Hoeflea algicola: one gene and its partner. The protein of the gene in region 2 interacts with the protein of the main gene of each other region in a pairwise test. Links are inferred from orthologs where the notes say so. Each region holds a gene or a part of one and is shown on either strand. Other genes may lie near its edges.

Region 1 (7,189 bases), 1.3 Mb from region 2 along the record:
TGATCCGCATGGTCGGCAACCAGATCACCAAGCTCAACCCGATGCGCGCCTATTGCGTGGCGTTGTCGGCGGCGATCACCGTGATTCTCGCCTCCTGGCTGGGGCTGCCGGTGAGTTCCACCCATATTGCCGTGGGCGCTGTCTTCGGGGTCGGGTTCTTCCGTGAATGGTACACCGAGAATTCCACCCGCCGGGCCGAATATGTCGCCCGCCACAGCATCAACAAGGCAGATGACGAGACCACAGCCAGCAACACTGGCCGGCCCGACGAGCAGCGCCGCCGCAAGCTGGTTCGGCGCTCGCATTTCCTGTCGATCATCGCGGCCTGGGTGGTCACCGTCCCCGCCGCCGCGGTGCTGTCGGGTGTGCTGTTCGTGATCCTGCGCTTCGCGCTGGTGTAAGCGGAACGGCTCAGAGAAGATTGGCCCGCCAAACCATCAGGCGGTCGTTCCTCTGGCCAGGGGCCAACCAGTCAAAAGGCTCATATCTAGCCGCCGCGCCGCCACATGGTGACCGGGGTTCCATCTGCCAGGTTGCCGGAGAAATAGTTGATGCCGTCGCGCTTCAATTCGGCCACCGGCTGACCATTGCGGCTTTCAATCGCCAGAGTGGCATCGTAGCCGGTGAAACTGTAGCCAAGCGCAAATCGTCCGACATTGGCGAGGTGCGGGTTCGCGCAGGACAGATTGTTCATGTTGCCGCCCTTGGCATCCTTCAGCTTGTAGCCGCTGCGGCTGCCGAACCCTTGGGCGATGACACCTGCGCCGGTGCGGATCTGAATCTCGCAGCCGCAACCGGAGGATCCGTCGGTGGCCATCCACTTGCCACCCAGGTCCTGCTCGGTGCGGACAACCTGGCTTGCCACGGTGGCGCCGATGATGCCGCCGCCGATCATGTTGCCGAGCACATTGCGCCCGACATTGCGCGCCAGGTTCTTGCCAACCGCATTTTTCGCAAAATCAGCCCCCTTTGCAGGCTTTGGCGGTGGCCCGCTTTGCAGGGCGATCGCACACATCGCCGGATTGGCAGGCGTCGCGGCAAAGGCGTTGGCAGTCGAGGCCGCCGTATCGAAGGTTTCCGGCTTGGCAGCTTCCGACTTGGCCGCGGGGGAAGGCGTTTGGCAGGCCGAAAGCAGAACGGCAAGGCCGATCAGGCCGGTGGTTTGAATTTTCATGTGCATTCCCCAATGTCTATTGCCATCCAGGGAGATGCATCGCTTCGCCGGATCTTGCCCGAGCCGAAAATTGCGCCCCATCCCTGGAAATCATCCAATGTCTGATGATGGTCCCGGCATGAGTAAGCAGCCCGACACCGCCGCATTCAATCACCTGAACGGGTGATTTGCGGCGCTGTTTCTCGGTTGGATCTCGCAAGGCGAAACAATACCGCCAGGTGCACGCACGCGGACCGGCCAAAGCGTGTGTACGCTGGCAGTTGCTGCTGATCATCGCCACCTGGTCCTCGCCATCCCCGTCGCCGCGGCGTTTTATTGCTGCGGCAAAGCGCCATCGGCAAGAAAGCCATTCTTTACAACCGGATGCTACGTTCCGCGACAATGAAGAACACTAGGCAAACAGATCACCGGGCACTCAGCCAGCGCATCTATAATGATGCGCTTAAAACAGCGATGACTGATCGCGTCATGCTTCCTGACCGGGTGCTGACGCAGGATAGCTCCTTGCCCGATGCATCGCCTGCGCTCAGCGCTCTCTACGACAGTTATTCCTGGGCGGCGCATTCGCTCAAGGCGCGCGCCTGGCTGCAGGCGGCTTTCGTCTTCAACTTTCTCCTGATGTCTTTCGACTACCTTGTCAGCCCCTCACTGTTGATGGCGACGCTGGCCATCCGCGGATTCATTGTCTCCACCATTCTGCTAGGTCTCTACTTGCTCTGGGGACGGCAGCGGGCAAGTTGGGTCCAGGGTGCGACATTGGTCGTGGTCTCGGCGACCATCATGATTGGGTCCGGTGCGCTGGGGGCGTTGGGCGGGGTCTCGCTGTTTGAACGCTATCTCACGGGGGCGCTGTTTACGGTGGCCACCGCAATCCTGTTCTTTCCTATCGAGTTTCGCTGGACGGTCGCCGGGGTTGTCGCGGCAATCATTCTCCATGCCGGCATGCTCATGACCGGTCCGGTCCCCGATCCTTGGCTGGCGCTGAGCACCAGTCTTTTTTACAGCGGTGTGATCGTTGCTTTCGCCTCGACCCGAAAGGCAACACTGAGAAGCCAGTGGAAAAGCTTCAAATCGAAAATCCGGGAACTGCGCGACCAAGAGGCACTGGCGAGCCTCAATGCCGAATTGCAGGTGATCGCCAATCTCGACCCATTAACCGGAATTCAGAACCGGCGTTCAACCCAGGAAGATATCGATCGGATCTGGAGCGACCCCTCCTATGCCAAACGGGCTATCGCCTTCCTAATGCTCGACATCGATAATTTCAAACAGCTCAATGATACTCTCGGCCACGCCGCCGGTGACGACTGCATTAAGGGGGTGGCCAACAAGATCAGCGTCGCCCTGCGCGACGGCGACATAGTCTCGCGCTACGGCGGCGAGGAATTCCTCGTGGTGCTGCCCCGCACCTCCGCAAGCGATGCTTTCGCGGTAGCCGAGCGGATTCGCAAATCCGTTGAATCGTTCCGGTTAAAGACCTCGGGAGACACCCCGGCAAGCCGGGTGACCATCAGCATCGGTTTGGCCCTGTGGGAGGGTGACCAGACACCCGAAATGCTGATCAATCGTGCCGACGAGGCGCTCTACGATGCCAAGCGCAACGGCAGGAACCAAACGGTGATCGCTCAGCATCCGCAGGATATCAGTGCCCACTCCACACAGATTCAGAGCCTCAAGACGCAGGATGTTGCCTAGGCTGAATGTCGATTATGCCTAAGGCAGGTCGCGTCACCCCGATCAGGTTTGATGTAACCTGTGTCAGCCGACCAGCTCGAACCATTCGTCCTCGGTCATGGTGCGCACACCCAGGCCTTGCGCCTTGGTGAGTTTTGAGCCGGCGCCGGGGCCGGCAACCAGGATGTCTGTCTTCTTCGACACCGAGCCTGCCACCTTGGCGCCCAGCCGTTCGGCCATCGCCTTGGCTTCATCGCGGGTCATCTTTTCGAGGCTGCCGGTGAACACCACCGTGAGGCCTGCGACGGGGGAATCCTGCGCCGGCTTTTCGGCTTCGAGAATGGTGAGTTGCTCTAGCAGTCTTTCGACCATGTCGATATTGTGCGGCTCGCCGAAGAAGCGGCCGATGGCCTCAACCACTGCGGGACCGATATCGTCGAGCGCATCCATCTCCTCGATCGCCGCTTTGTCACCCCCGGCAATGGCCAATGCCGCCTCGTGCAACGCCTCCCAGGTCCCGTAGGCGCGCGCCAGGGTCTTGGCGGTCTGCTCGCCGACATGGCGGATGCCGAGCCCGAAAATCAGCCGATCGAGCGCAATGGTCCGGCGCGCCTCGATGGCGTCGAACAGCTTTTGCGCCGATGTGTCGCCATAGCCGTCGCGGTTCTTCAGCCGTTGCAAGCCGTTGGCCTCGTCACGCGTCTTCAGCGTGAAGATGTCGGCAGGCTGGCGGATCGGCAGTGTCTTGTCGTCGTAGAAGAACTCGATCTGCTTCTCGCCCAGGCCATCAATGTCAAAGGCCTTGCGCGAGACAAAATGCTTGAGATGTTCCTTGCGCTGGAACGGGCAGGCAAACTCACCCGAACAGCGGCGAATAACGCCTTCTACACCGCCCGCGGTTTCCTCGCGAATCACCGGCGTCTTGAGATGGCAGGGACAGATGTTCGGGAATTCGAACGCCTCTGCGTCATCGGGTGAATCGACCACCCGCAAGATCTGCGGAATGACATCGCCGGCGCGCTGGATCTCGACCGTGTCATGGATTCGAACGCCGAGCCGCTCGATCTCCTCGGCATTGTGCAGCGTCGCATTGGTGACCACCACGCCGCCGACGGTGATCGGCTCAAGCCGCGCCACCGGGGTCAGCGCGCCGGTGCGGCCGACCTGGATGTCGATGGCGGTGAGTTTGGTCACGGCCTTTTCGGCCGGGAATTTATGCGCAATCGCCCAGCGCGGGCTGCGCGAGCGGAAGCCAAGCCGAGCCTGCAGGTCCAGCCGGTCGACCTTGTAGACCACCCCGTCAATATCATAGGGCAGATCGGCGCGGGCCAGCCCGATTTCGTTGTAATGGTCGATCAACCCCTTGATGCTGCCCAGCCGTTTGGTCAGCGGATTGACAGGAAAGCCCCAGGCCGCAAAGGTCTCGATCATGCCGTGCTGGGTGTCAGAAGGCATCGCCGACATGTCGCCCCAGGCATAGGCAAAAAACCTGAGCTTGCGGCTGGCCGTGATCTTGGCGTCGAGCTGACGCAATGAACCCGCCGCCGTGTTGCGCGGATTGACATAGGTCGGCTTGCCCTCGGCTTCCATGCGCTGGTTGAGCGCCAGAAAGTCCTGCTTGGCCATGTAGACCTCACCGCGCACCTCGACCACTTCCGGCGCGCCATCGGGCAATTGGTTGGGGATTTCCGAGATTGTCTTGACGTTGGCGGTGACATTTTCGCCGGTGGTGCCATCGCCACGGGTGGCGGCGGTGACCAGCTTGCCATCCTCGTAGCGGATCGACATCGACAATCCGTCAATCTTCGGCTCGGCGGTGAACGCAATCGAATTGTCCGGCAACTGCCCCAGGAAGCGGTAGACGGAATGGACAAAATCGCGCACGTCCTCGTCGGAAAACGCATTGTCGAGCGACAGCATCGGCACCTTGTGGGTGATCTTGCCAAAGCCTTCGGCTATCGCGCCGCCGACTTTCTCGGACGGGGAATCGGCGAGCTTGAGATGCGGGAATCGCGCCTCGATGGCAAGGTTGCGCTGCTTCAGCGCGTCATACTCGGCATCAGAGACCAGCGGCGCGTCATGGCCGTGATAGGCCTCGTCATGACGGGCAATTTCAGCGGCCAGCCGTTCCAGTTCGGTCTTCGCTTCCGCTTCCGACAACTCGGCTACCGGTTTTGGCTGATGGGTCATGTTGGGGCTCCGGCGATCAGCACCGTTTTAGAGAAATCCGGGCAAATGAAAAGGCCTCTATCGGGCGCGTGAACATCAATCAGCAATTAGGATTTGCAGTGTAGGCTGATGCGGCATGCGGGTCTTGGCGCCGCGATGAAGGAATGACGGACAGATGATCGTCGGCACACAATTTTTCACCGCTCCCAGGGTGACCACGGAGCGGGCGATCCTCACCAACGCATCGGCAGCGGTGACGCCCGAATCCGTTGAAGCCGGTGATGAGGCTTTAGACTCGCTGGCGCTGCTCGACAATTTCGTCGAATCGGCAGCGCTCGGCCGCAAGGCTTTTGCAGAGGACCGGCTCAAGCACCTCAAGGAGCAGATGAACACGCTGTCGCTGTTCAATCTCGCCCCGGGTTTTCTTGCCGGCCACACAGCGCGGATGGCCAAGGAGCTTGAATCCGCGGCCTCCGATTTTGCCTCCGCGTTCAAGACGCTGGCCGGGCTGGAGCAACCCGCCAATCCGGGCACAGCCACGGACGGTTCCGTGCCCACGGCCTATCTCGAGGTGATGGACGATGACGCTCCCCTCACCGCCAGAATGAGCCCCGAAGACGCGGAAACAGCCGCAAGCTTCATGAACACCGCCTATCAACTCCGGGGCGTGGTTGAATTGATCTCGGATGATGCCCGGGACAGCGCCAATATGCGGCGGAGCGCGGACAGCGCCCGCAATACCACCGACCACGTCATGACCATCATGGCGCGGCTCGAAGGGCCATCGGTTTTCAACAAGACTTTCTGGTAGGCAAATCAACAGCCACGCATGCCGGATCCCTGCCCCGTACCGGGCCAGACCTCCTCAGTCCGCCACATCCAGTAGCCGTGCGGCTGCGGCACGCGCTTCGGCGGTAACGTGCTCGCCGGCCAGCATCCGGGCGATTTCCTCGCACCGGTCATCGAGCCCCATGCTGCGCACCCGGGTGGTCACGGTTGTCGAACCTTCCTCGGATGGCCCCTTGGCAATCAGCAAATGCGTCGCAGCCCGCGCCGCTACCTGCGGTGCATGGGTGACCGAAAGCACCTGAACGCCATCAGCCAGCCGCTTGAGCCGCTTGCCGATGGCATCGGCCACCGCTCCGCCCACGCCGGTGTCGATCTCGTCAAAAACCAACGTCGGTGCCGAACCGCGATCGGCCAGCGCCACTTTCAGCGCCAGCAGGAACCGCGAAAGTTCGCCGCCTGAGGCCACCTTCATGATCGGGCCGGGCCGCGAGCCGGGGTTGGTGCGCACATGGAAAGCCACGGAATCGATTCCCGTCGGTCCGGCATTGGCAGCATCACTGCTGATCTCGACAATGAATTCGGCCCGCTCCAGCTTCAGCGCCGGCAACTCGGCCATCACCGCAGCAGTCAGCGCAGCACCCGCCGTGTGGCGGCGTTCCGACAAGACTTTGGCCGACTGCAGGAACGCGGCCTCGGTCTGCCCCACCCGGGCTTCAAGCGCCGACAGCCGTTCTTCACCGGCATCGAGATCAGCCAGATCGGCCATCATCCGCGCCGCCAATTCGGCCAGCGAATCCACGGGCACATTGTATTTGCGCGCAGCCGCCCTCAATGCAAACAGCCGCTCCTCGGTCTCTTCCAACTCGCGCGGGTTGAAATCCGCCGCCCGCTGCGCCGCCTCGACGGCGGTCTGGGCTTCAGCCAGCGCATTGAGCGCGACATCCAGCGCCGCCACCGTGTCGTTGAGAAGTTCCGGCGCCTGTTCGGCCTTGCGCTCAAGCCGCCGGAGCAAGCCACTGATCACCGGGATCGGCGACGCCTGGCCGCTGAGCACCTCATCAGCCTCGTTGATGTCACTGGCCATCTTCTCGGCCTTCATCATCCGCGAACGGCTTTCGGCGAGTTGTTCCTCTTCGCCTTCCACCGGCACCAGCTTTTCCAGCTCGTCGACCGATGAGCGCAGCCAGTCGGCCTCGCGCCGCGCCGCCTCGACCCGCGCCCGGTGGGCTTTAAGCGCCCGTTCCGCTTCGCGCCAGCTCTCATGCAGCGCACCGACTTCGGCCGCGCGCTCACTCAGGCCGCCAAAGGCATCAAGCAGCGCCCGGTGGGCATCCATGTCGATCAGGGCGCGGTCGTCATGCTGGCCGTGAATTTCCACCAGCC
Region 2 (7,457 bases):
ACGCCATGGCTGCCGCACATTCGATCCTGGTGCCGCTACAATGCGAATTCTTTGCGCTTGAAGGGCTTAGCCAGTTGCTGGAAACTGTGGGGCAGGTCCGGACGTCGCTTAATCCGACGCTGGATATCCAGGGCATTGTGATGACGATGTATGATTCGCGAAATAATCTTGCGTTGCAGGTCGTGGACGATGTCCGCGCGCATCTGGGCGACAAGGTTTACCGGACGCTGATACCACGCAACGTGCGGGTTTCCGAAGCACCGTCCTATGGCAAACCTGCGATCCTGTATGATCTCAAATGCGCCGGTAGCCAAGCCTACCTGCAACTGGCGTCGGAAGTAATTCAGCGCGAACGCAATCGTAAAGCTGCCTGATTCGGTTACCGGAACAGCGAGGGAATGGATTGAGTATGTCAGAAGATGTATCCAGAAAGCGGCTCGGAAGAGGTCTCGCAGCATTGATCGGGGAAATAGACCAGCCGGCGACACCACAATCCAGGCCCTCGGTTTCGGCTGATCGACTGGTTCCGATTGAACATGTGATCCGCAATCCGCGCAATCCGCGCCGTAGTTTCGATGCGTCCGATCTCGAAGATCTGTCGCGTTCAATCCGCCAACACGGCGTGGTTCAGCCGGTGGTGGTGCGCACTTCTGATGGCGACCGCTACGAAATCATCGCTGGTGAGCGCCGCTGGCGGGCCTCGCAGATGGCGGGTTTGGTGGAAATCCCTGTCATTGTCCGCGATGTCGATGATCGCACCGCGCTGGAAATCGCCATTGTCGAGAACGTGCAGAGGGCCGATCTTAATGCTCTGGAGGAAGCCCAGGGTTATGAGCAGCTGATTGCCCAATACGACTATACCCAGAATGATCTCGGTGAGGTGATCGGCAAAAGCCGCAGCCATGTTGCCAACTCGCTCAGGCTGTTGAAATTGCCCGAACCGGTGCGCACCATGCTTGCTGAGGGCGCATTGTCGGCTGGCCATGCGCGAGCCATTGTTTCCACCTCTGACCCGGTGGCGCTGGCCAAGCGCATCATTGATGGCGGCTTGTCCGTTCGCGATGCGGAACGGTTGGCGCAGAAGGATGCCGAACAGGCAAACCGGCCTGAGGGGACGGTAGCCAAGCCGGTGGATGCGAAAGACCCTGACACATTGGCTCTGGAAAGAAGCCTGTCGGATGTGCTTGGCCTCAAGGTGCAGCTTGCCCACAAGGGACAGGGCGGACAGCTTCGCATCGATTACAAATCGCTTGAACAGCTTGATGAGTTGTGTCGGCTACTTGGTGAAACAAACCATTAGAATCAACAGCTTATAGCTACCGGCTGAGCAGGCAGGTTCGCAATAGCGCCTGCCGTGCGATCGATGCTTCCAGTTGTGGGCGTTGCCGGGTGGCAAGCACCGCCTCGGACAGGCGTCGCATTTCGGCATTGATGGCGCCCAGGCGCCAATGCCTCAGTGCGCGCTCGACCACCGGTTTGCGCTTGAAATGGATACCGCGCCCACGTTCGGCCAGTACCTGGGCGGGTTGGCGCGACTGGTTTTCCACCATCGAACGCATGGCATCGAGTTGTTCGAACTGGGCAATGCAGCCTCGCAGAACCAGAAAAATGGATGTCTTGGACGCAAGAATGCGCAACAGTGCGGCCTCCAACCGGACAGGATCGCCAGCGAATACGGCATCAATGGCGTCATCGACTGATAAGGCGGCGACATCGCCGATGGCCTCGATGATGTCATCGTCGGTCACCGTGGCCGCGCCATGACAGTAGAGCGCCAGTTTACGCAGTTCGGCGCGGCTCGCCAGCCGGTCCCCGCCCAGAAGTTGGGTCAAGCGTTGCCGTGCATCGCCCTGGATAGTCAGGCCGGCGGTGCCTAGCTCTTCGTCGATCAACGCCTGAATGCCACGGGCATCATCGGCATAGCAGGGGATGGCCAGAGCGGTCTTGGCGTTCTCGACTGCCTTTCGCAGTCCGCCGCCCTTCTTGAGGTCGCCGGCCTCAATCAGCAGATGCGATGAGCCGGGTTCGGTATCGGCCACAGCGGAGAGTGCCTCGATCAGACCGCGGTCGTTGCCGGCGTTCTTGATCCATACCAACCGATCGCCTCCAAACAGGCTGATGGCACCAAACTCATCCGCCAGACGACCTGGATCACCGGACAGATCAGAGGCTTCGAGCCTGAGAACCGCGAAATCATCCTTGAGATCCACGCCGGTCTTGGCGGCGACCTCGGCGGCACGCTCGGAAACCATGCCGCGGTCCGGGCCATAGACCAGCACAATCCGGTAGGGGGTGCCCTGACGTCGGATGAAGCCTGCAAATTCGTGGGATTTGATCTGGGCCATGCGTCGCCTGGGGATCCGGTTTAGGACTACAGCGCCAGACGCTCATTCAAATTCGCGAAAATCGCTGTATCACGTTGAAATATCGTACGGTTTCGCTCCGACGAACCAGTCGAAAACGCTACAATCTACTGTGCGAGCGCTGCCGCGACATCGGCGCGAACAAGAGCTGCAACCGAGTGTGCGGCGCGATCTTCAGCTTCTTGCCTGGCACGTGTTTGTGCAAAGCTCTGAGACGGCAGATCGAGCTGGGCGTCGGCAAACCGTGAGCCGGATTTGATGGTTTCGCTGGTGCTTGCGTCCTTGAGTACGTAGTTGGCCGTCACCGTTGTCCGCGCGGCGGAAAACTCGTTGTCGACACCACCCGGCAGAAGGCCGCTTGTGTACGCCGTAACCTTGAGATCGAGTTGATATTTGGCTGCCGTCTGTTCGCCACCAAACCCGAGCACGAGTTCGTTGCGGACTATGCGCTGAACCCGGCTTGTGGCCGGAGATACCGCCACGGACTGTTCTTGTGCGCCCGTCGTGCCATAGAGCGGACGCGCCTGGCAACCAGCCAGAAGCGCAAGTCCCAAACCCAGTACGACGAGCCCGGAGGTACGGCCCGGTCCGAAACGTTCAGATGACAACATTGACGATCCTCTGGGGTACGATGATGAGTTTGCGCGGCGGATTGCCGCCAGTTGCGGCACGGACGAAATCGAGCGCCAGAACCGCCTGCTCGACCGCAGCTTGATCGGCATCGCGGTCAATTGTCAAATCCCCACGCTTCTTGCCATTGATCTGCACCGGCAGCGTGATCTGATCGTCAGTCACCAGCGATGGATCATAGACCGGCCAGAGCGTGGTGGCTACCATGCCGTCATTGCCGATCAGGGTCCAGCATTCTTCCGCTAGATGCGGCATCATCGGCGCGATCAGTAGTATCAGATGGTCCACAGCCTGCTTGCAGGCAGATTTGAGGGCCGGGTCGGCCTTTGCGGCGGCAACGTCGGAAAGCGGCGCGGCCAGGCTATTGACGAGTTCGTATAGCCGGGCCACTGCCTTGTTGAAAGCCAGCTTTTCAAGGTCTTCGCCAACCGCCTTGACGGTCCTGTGAGCAGCGCGTGAGACGTCCAGCGCCCGGCCCGCGGTTCCCGTAGCGGCTTCGACACCCTTAAGTTCCGGCGCAGCCTCGCCAATCAGGCGCCAGATGCGCTGAACAAAGCGGTGGGCGCCCTCGACTCCGGATTCGGTCCAGATCACGTCGCGGTCGGGCGGCGAATCGGAGAGCATGAAGAACCGCGCGGTATCAGCGCCAAATCCGTCGATGATATCGTCGGGATCGACGACATTCTTTTTCGACTTGGACATCTTCTCGATCGAGCCGATCGCAAGCGACGCTCCGGTTTGGGCATGACGGGCGCTGCGTTTGCCGTCCTGTTCTTCGATCAACACATCGGCCGGCGCCACCCATTCGCCCTTGCCGCCATTTTCGGCCCGGTAGGTCTCGTGAACCACCATTCCTTGCGTGAACAGGCCGCGGAACGGTTCCTTGAGATCGACATGGCCGGTCTTGCGCATGGCGCGGGTAAAGAAGCGGGAATACAGCAGGTGCAGGATCGCGTGCTCGATGCCGCCAATATACTGGTCGACCGGCAACCAGGCGCTGGCCACAGCCGGATCAGTCGGGGTTTGGTGCCGTGGGGCGGTAAACCGGGCAAAATACCAGGATGAATCGACAAATGTGTCCATCGTGTCGGTTTCCCGCCGCGCATCCTTGCCGCATTTCGGGCAGGCGACATGACGCCAGGTCGGGTGATGGTCGAGCGGGTTGCCCGGCGCGTCGAGGGTCACATCCTCCGGCAATTCAACCGGCAGATCCGCGACAGGTACCGGAACCACGCCGCAATCATCGCAATGGATTACCGGGATAGGCGCGCCCCAGTAACGTTGACGGGAAAGTCCCCAGTCGCGCAACCTGTAGTTGGTTTTGCGCGCAGCCTGAGGTTTGCCACCGAGTTGCCGGTTTTCGAGCAGTTCCGTGACCTTCTCGAAGGCTGCTGCCGGGGTAAGCCCATTGAGATCGCGTGAATTGATCATTACGCCGTCGCCGACATAGGCTTCATCGGTAATGACGAAATTGGCGGCATCTTCGCCTGCAGGCATTACCACCGGGGTGACCGGCAAATTGTATTTACGCGCAAAATCGAGGTCTCGCTGGTCGCCTGACGGGCAGCCGAAAATGGCGCCGGTACCATAATCCATCAGCACGAAATTGGCGATGTAGACCGGTACCGTCCACTCCGGATCGAGCGGATGGATTACCCGCAAAGGCGTCTGCATTCCAACTTTTTCGGCGGTTTCAAGGGCTGCCAGCGAGGTACCGGCGTGGCGGCACTGGTCACAGAATGCTGCAATCCCGGGGTCCTTGGCTGCCAGTTCCCGTGCGAGCGGATGATCGGCGGCGATTGCCAGGAACGAGGCGCCGTAAACGGTGTCAGGACGCGTGGTGTAGACCTCGATATCGGTAGCACCACCGGCCGTTGCCGGATCTGTAATCTCCCAGCGCAGTGACAAGCCTTCGGATTTGCCGATCCAGTTTTTCTGCATCAGCCGGACCTTTTCAGGCCATTGATCGAGTTCATCGAGCGATTGCAGCAGGTCCTCGGCAAAATCGGTGATGCGGAAAAACCATTGCGTCAGTTCGCGCTGTTCAACCAGCGCGCCGGAGCGCCAGCCACGGCCGTCGATCACCTGTTCATTGGCGAGCACGGTCATGTCGACCGGGTCCCAGTTGACCTTGGAATTGCGGCGGTAGATCAACCCGGCTGCGAGGAAATCGAGAAACAGCGCCTGCTGCTGTTTGTAGTATTCAACGTCGCAGGTGGCGAATTCCCGGCTCCAGTCGAGCGACAGGCCCATCGATTTGAGCTGGCGGCGCATGGCGTCGATATTGGCATAGGTCCATTCACGCGGATGTACCTTGTTCTGAATGGCGGCGTTCTCGGCCGGCATGCCGAAGGCGTCCCAGCCCATCGGGTGAAGCACGTTGAAGCCGCGGGCGCGCTTGTAGCGGGCTACCACGTCGCCCATGGCGTAATTGCGGACATGACCCATGTGGATCCGCCCGGAGGGATAGGGAAACATCTCAAGCACATAGTATTTCGGGTCCGGACTGTCGTTGTCCGTCTCGTAAATCCGCGCCTCTTCCCAGGCCCGCTGCCAGCGGGTTTCCGCCTGTTTGGGATTGTACCGTTCAATTGCCATGTTGGATCACCAAAACCCTGTCCATTTTGGTCGCGACCTTCACCATGAAACCCGGCAAGCGTCAACCGTTGAGGGGGGTATTGATGCCCATTGAACCGGCATTGACCGCGGTCGGGTGCAAAGTTGAAGGGTAAGGATCGATTGAGCTGGCTCGGTAAGGGCGCGAAACCGGATTTTCGATCACCACATTGGCAAGTGCGGCGGGCTGGGCTAACACCTGAGAAGGACATGACCGACATGAGGAGCACAGTTTGAACGCGCAGGAAAACCTTCAACGAGTGCGGGCAGCAATCGCCGCTGCGGAAGCCGAAGCAGGCCGGGCCAGCGGTTCGGTGCGGCTGGTGGCGGTCTCCAAGACCAAATCTGCCGCCGAGATCATGCCGGTGATCGAGGCGGGTCAGCGGGTATTTGGCGAGAACCGGGTCCAGGAAGCGCAGTCGAAATGGCCGCAACTCAGGCAAGATATGACCGATCTTGAACTGCACCTGATCGGTCCGCTGCAATCCAACAAGACTGCCGAGGCGGTGGCGCTGTTTGATGTGATCCAGACTGTCGACCGGGAGAAGATTGCCCGCGAAATTGCCCGCGAAATCAACAAGCAGGGCCGAAGCCCGGAGCTTTATGTCCAGGTCAATACCGGGTCAGAGCCGCAAAAGGCAGGTATTGAGCCGGATTCAGCCGTGACCTTCATCGATCTCTGTCGGAACGAGTTGGGCCTGCAGATCAGCGGCTTGATGTGCATTCCGCCGGTCGATGAAAACCCGGGGCCGCATTTTGCACTGCTTGGCAAGATTGCCGACCAAGCCGGAATCGCGCGGCTATCAATGGGCATGTCGGATGATTTTGAGACCGCGATTGCCTTTGGGGCGACAGAAGTACGGGTGGGATCGGCGATCTTTGGCTCGCGGTAATGCGCGCAGCGTTCAACTGACCGCGCACCGATCATCCTAACGCCTTGATTTCGAATATGTGCGTCATATCGGATCAGGCTGTGAAAAAGTGAACACACAAATCGATTTGATGTAATTTCCTAGTCCAATGTCTAGTTTCCGGCTCAGCTTGGCCCGCATAGGGTGCGGCAATTGAGACAGACCGGTCTGTGGGAGGATGGTGTGATGACAAGCAGTTATCGTGAGGTTTATGCAAGCTGGCGCAAGGATCCGCAGGCGTTCTGGATGGATCAGGCCGCGGCGATCGACTGGTTTACCCGCCCGGAGACCGCGTTTGATCCGGACATGGGGCCCTATGGCGGCTGGTATCCCGATGGGGTGACCAACACCTGCTACAATTGCCTGGATCGCCACGTGGCGGCGGGGCGCGGCGAGCAGGCGGCGATCATCTATGACAGCGCGATCACCGGCGCCAAGCGAAGCATAAGCTATTCGGCGATGCTTGCCGATGTCGAGGCGTTTTCGGGCGCGCTGTCCGACAAGGGCGTTGGCAAGGGTGACCGGGTGATCATCTACATGCCGATGATTCCTGAAGCGCTGGTGGCGATGTTGGCCTGCGCGCGGCTCGGGGCCATTCACTCGGTGGTGTTTGGCGGCTTTGCCGCCTCGGAACTTGCCACCCGCGTCGAAGACTGCCAGGCAAAACTGGTGATCTCGGCCTCTTGCGGTCTCGAACCGGGGCGGATTGTCGCCTACAAGCCGTTGCTCGACGCGGCGATCGAGCAATCGGCCCACAAGCCCGAGGCAACCATCATTTTCCAGCGCGACGAACACCGTTGCGAGCTCACCGAAGGCCGGGATTTTGATTACGTGGCGTTGATGCAGGCCAATGCCGGCCGCAAGGTCACCTGCACCCCGGTTGCAGCAACCGATCCGCTGTATATTCTCTATACATCGGGCACTACCGGCCAGCCCA

What was found.
Region 1: the proteins of leuS (region 2) and ligA interact in binary tests that used the Escherichia coli proteins (3 or more experiments, as listed by UniProt). The link is inferred for Hoeflea algicola from one-to-one orthologs.

Annotation. Positions count from the first base shown.
Region 1 is NZ_JAOVZR010000001.1:1,827,438-1,834,626, forward strand. What follows is about bases 2,486-5,447. They hold ligA (NAD-dependent DNA ligase LigA), read right to left. Parts: upstream 5,039-5,447; coding sequence 2,933-5,038; downstream 2,486-2,932. Other genes in these bases: OEG84_RS09020 (GGDEF domain-containing protein), read left to right, coding at 2,486-2,869; OEG84_RS09030 (hypothetical protein), read left to right, coding at 5,193-5,447. In the rest of the region: OEG84_RS09010 (inorganic phosphate transporter), read left to right, coding at 1-401; OEG84_RS09015 (hypothetical protein), read right to left, coding at 488-1,174; more of OEG84_RS09020, read left to right, coding at 1,556-2,485; more of OEG84_RS09030, read left to right, coding at 5,448-5,828; DNA repair protein RecN, read right to left, coding at 5,883-7,189. UniProt on the Escherichia coli protein: DNA ligase that catalyzes the formation of phosphodiester linkages between 5'-phosphoryl and 3'-hydroxyl groups in double-stranded DNA using NAD as a coenzyme and as the energy source for the reaction.
Region 2 is NZ_JAOVZR010000001.1:3,126,763-3,134,219, reverse strand. The notes cover bases 2,761-5,990. They hold leuS (leucine--tRNA ligase), read right to left. Parts: upstream 5,592-5,990; coding sequence 2,961-5,591; downstream 2,761-2,960. Other genes in these bases: OEG84_RS15360 (YggS family pyridoxal phosphate-dependent enzyme), read left to right, coding at 5,843-5,990; lptE (LPS assembly lipoprotein LptE), read right to left, coding at 2,761-2,974. In the rest of the region: OEG84_RS15385 (ParA family protein), read left to right, coding at 1-374; OEG84_RS15380 (ParB/RepB/Spo0J family partition protein), read left to right, coding at 410-1,300; holA (DNA polymerase III subunit delta), read right to left, coding at 1,317-2,345; more of lptE, read right to left, coding at 2,471-2,760; more of OEG84_RS15360, read left to right, coding at 5,991-6,502.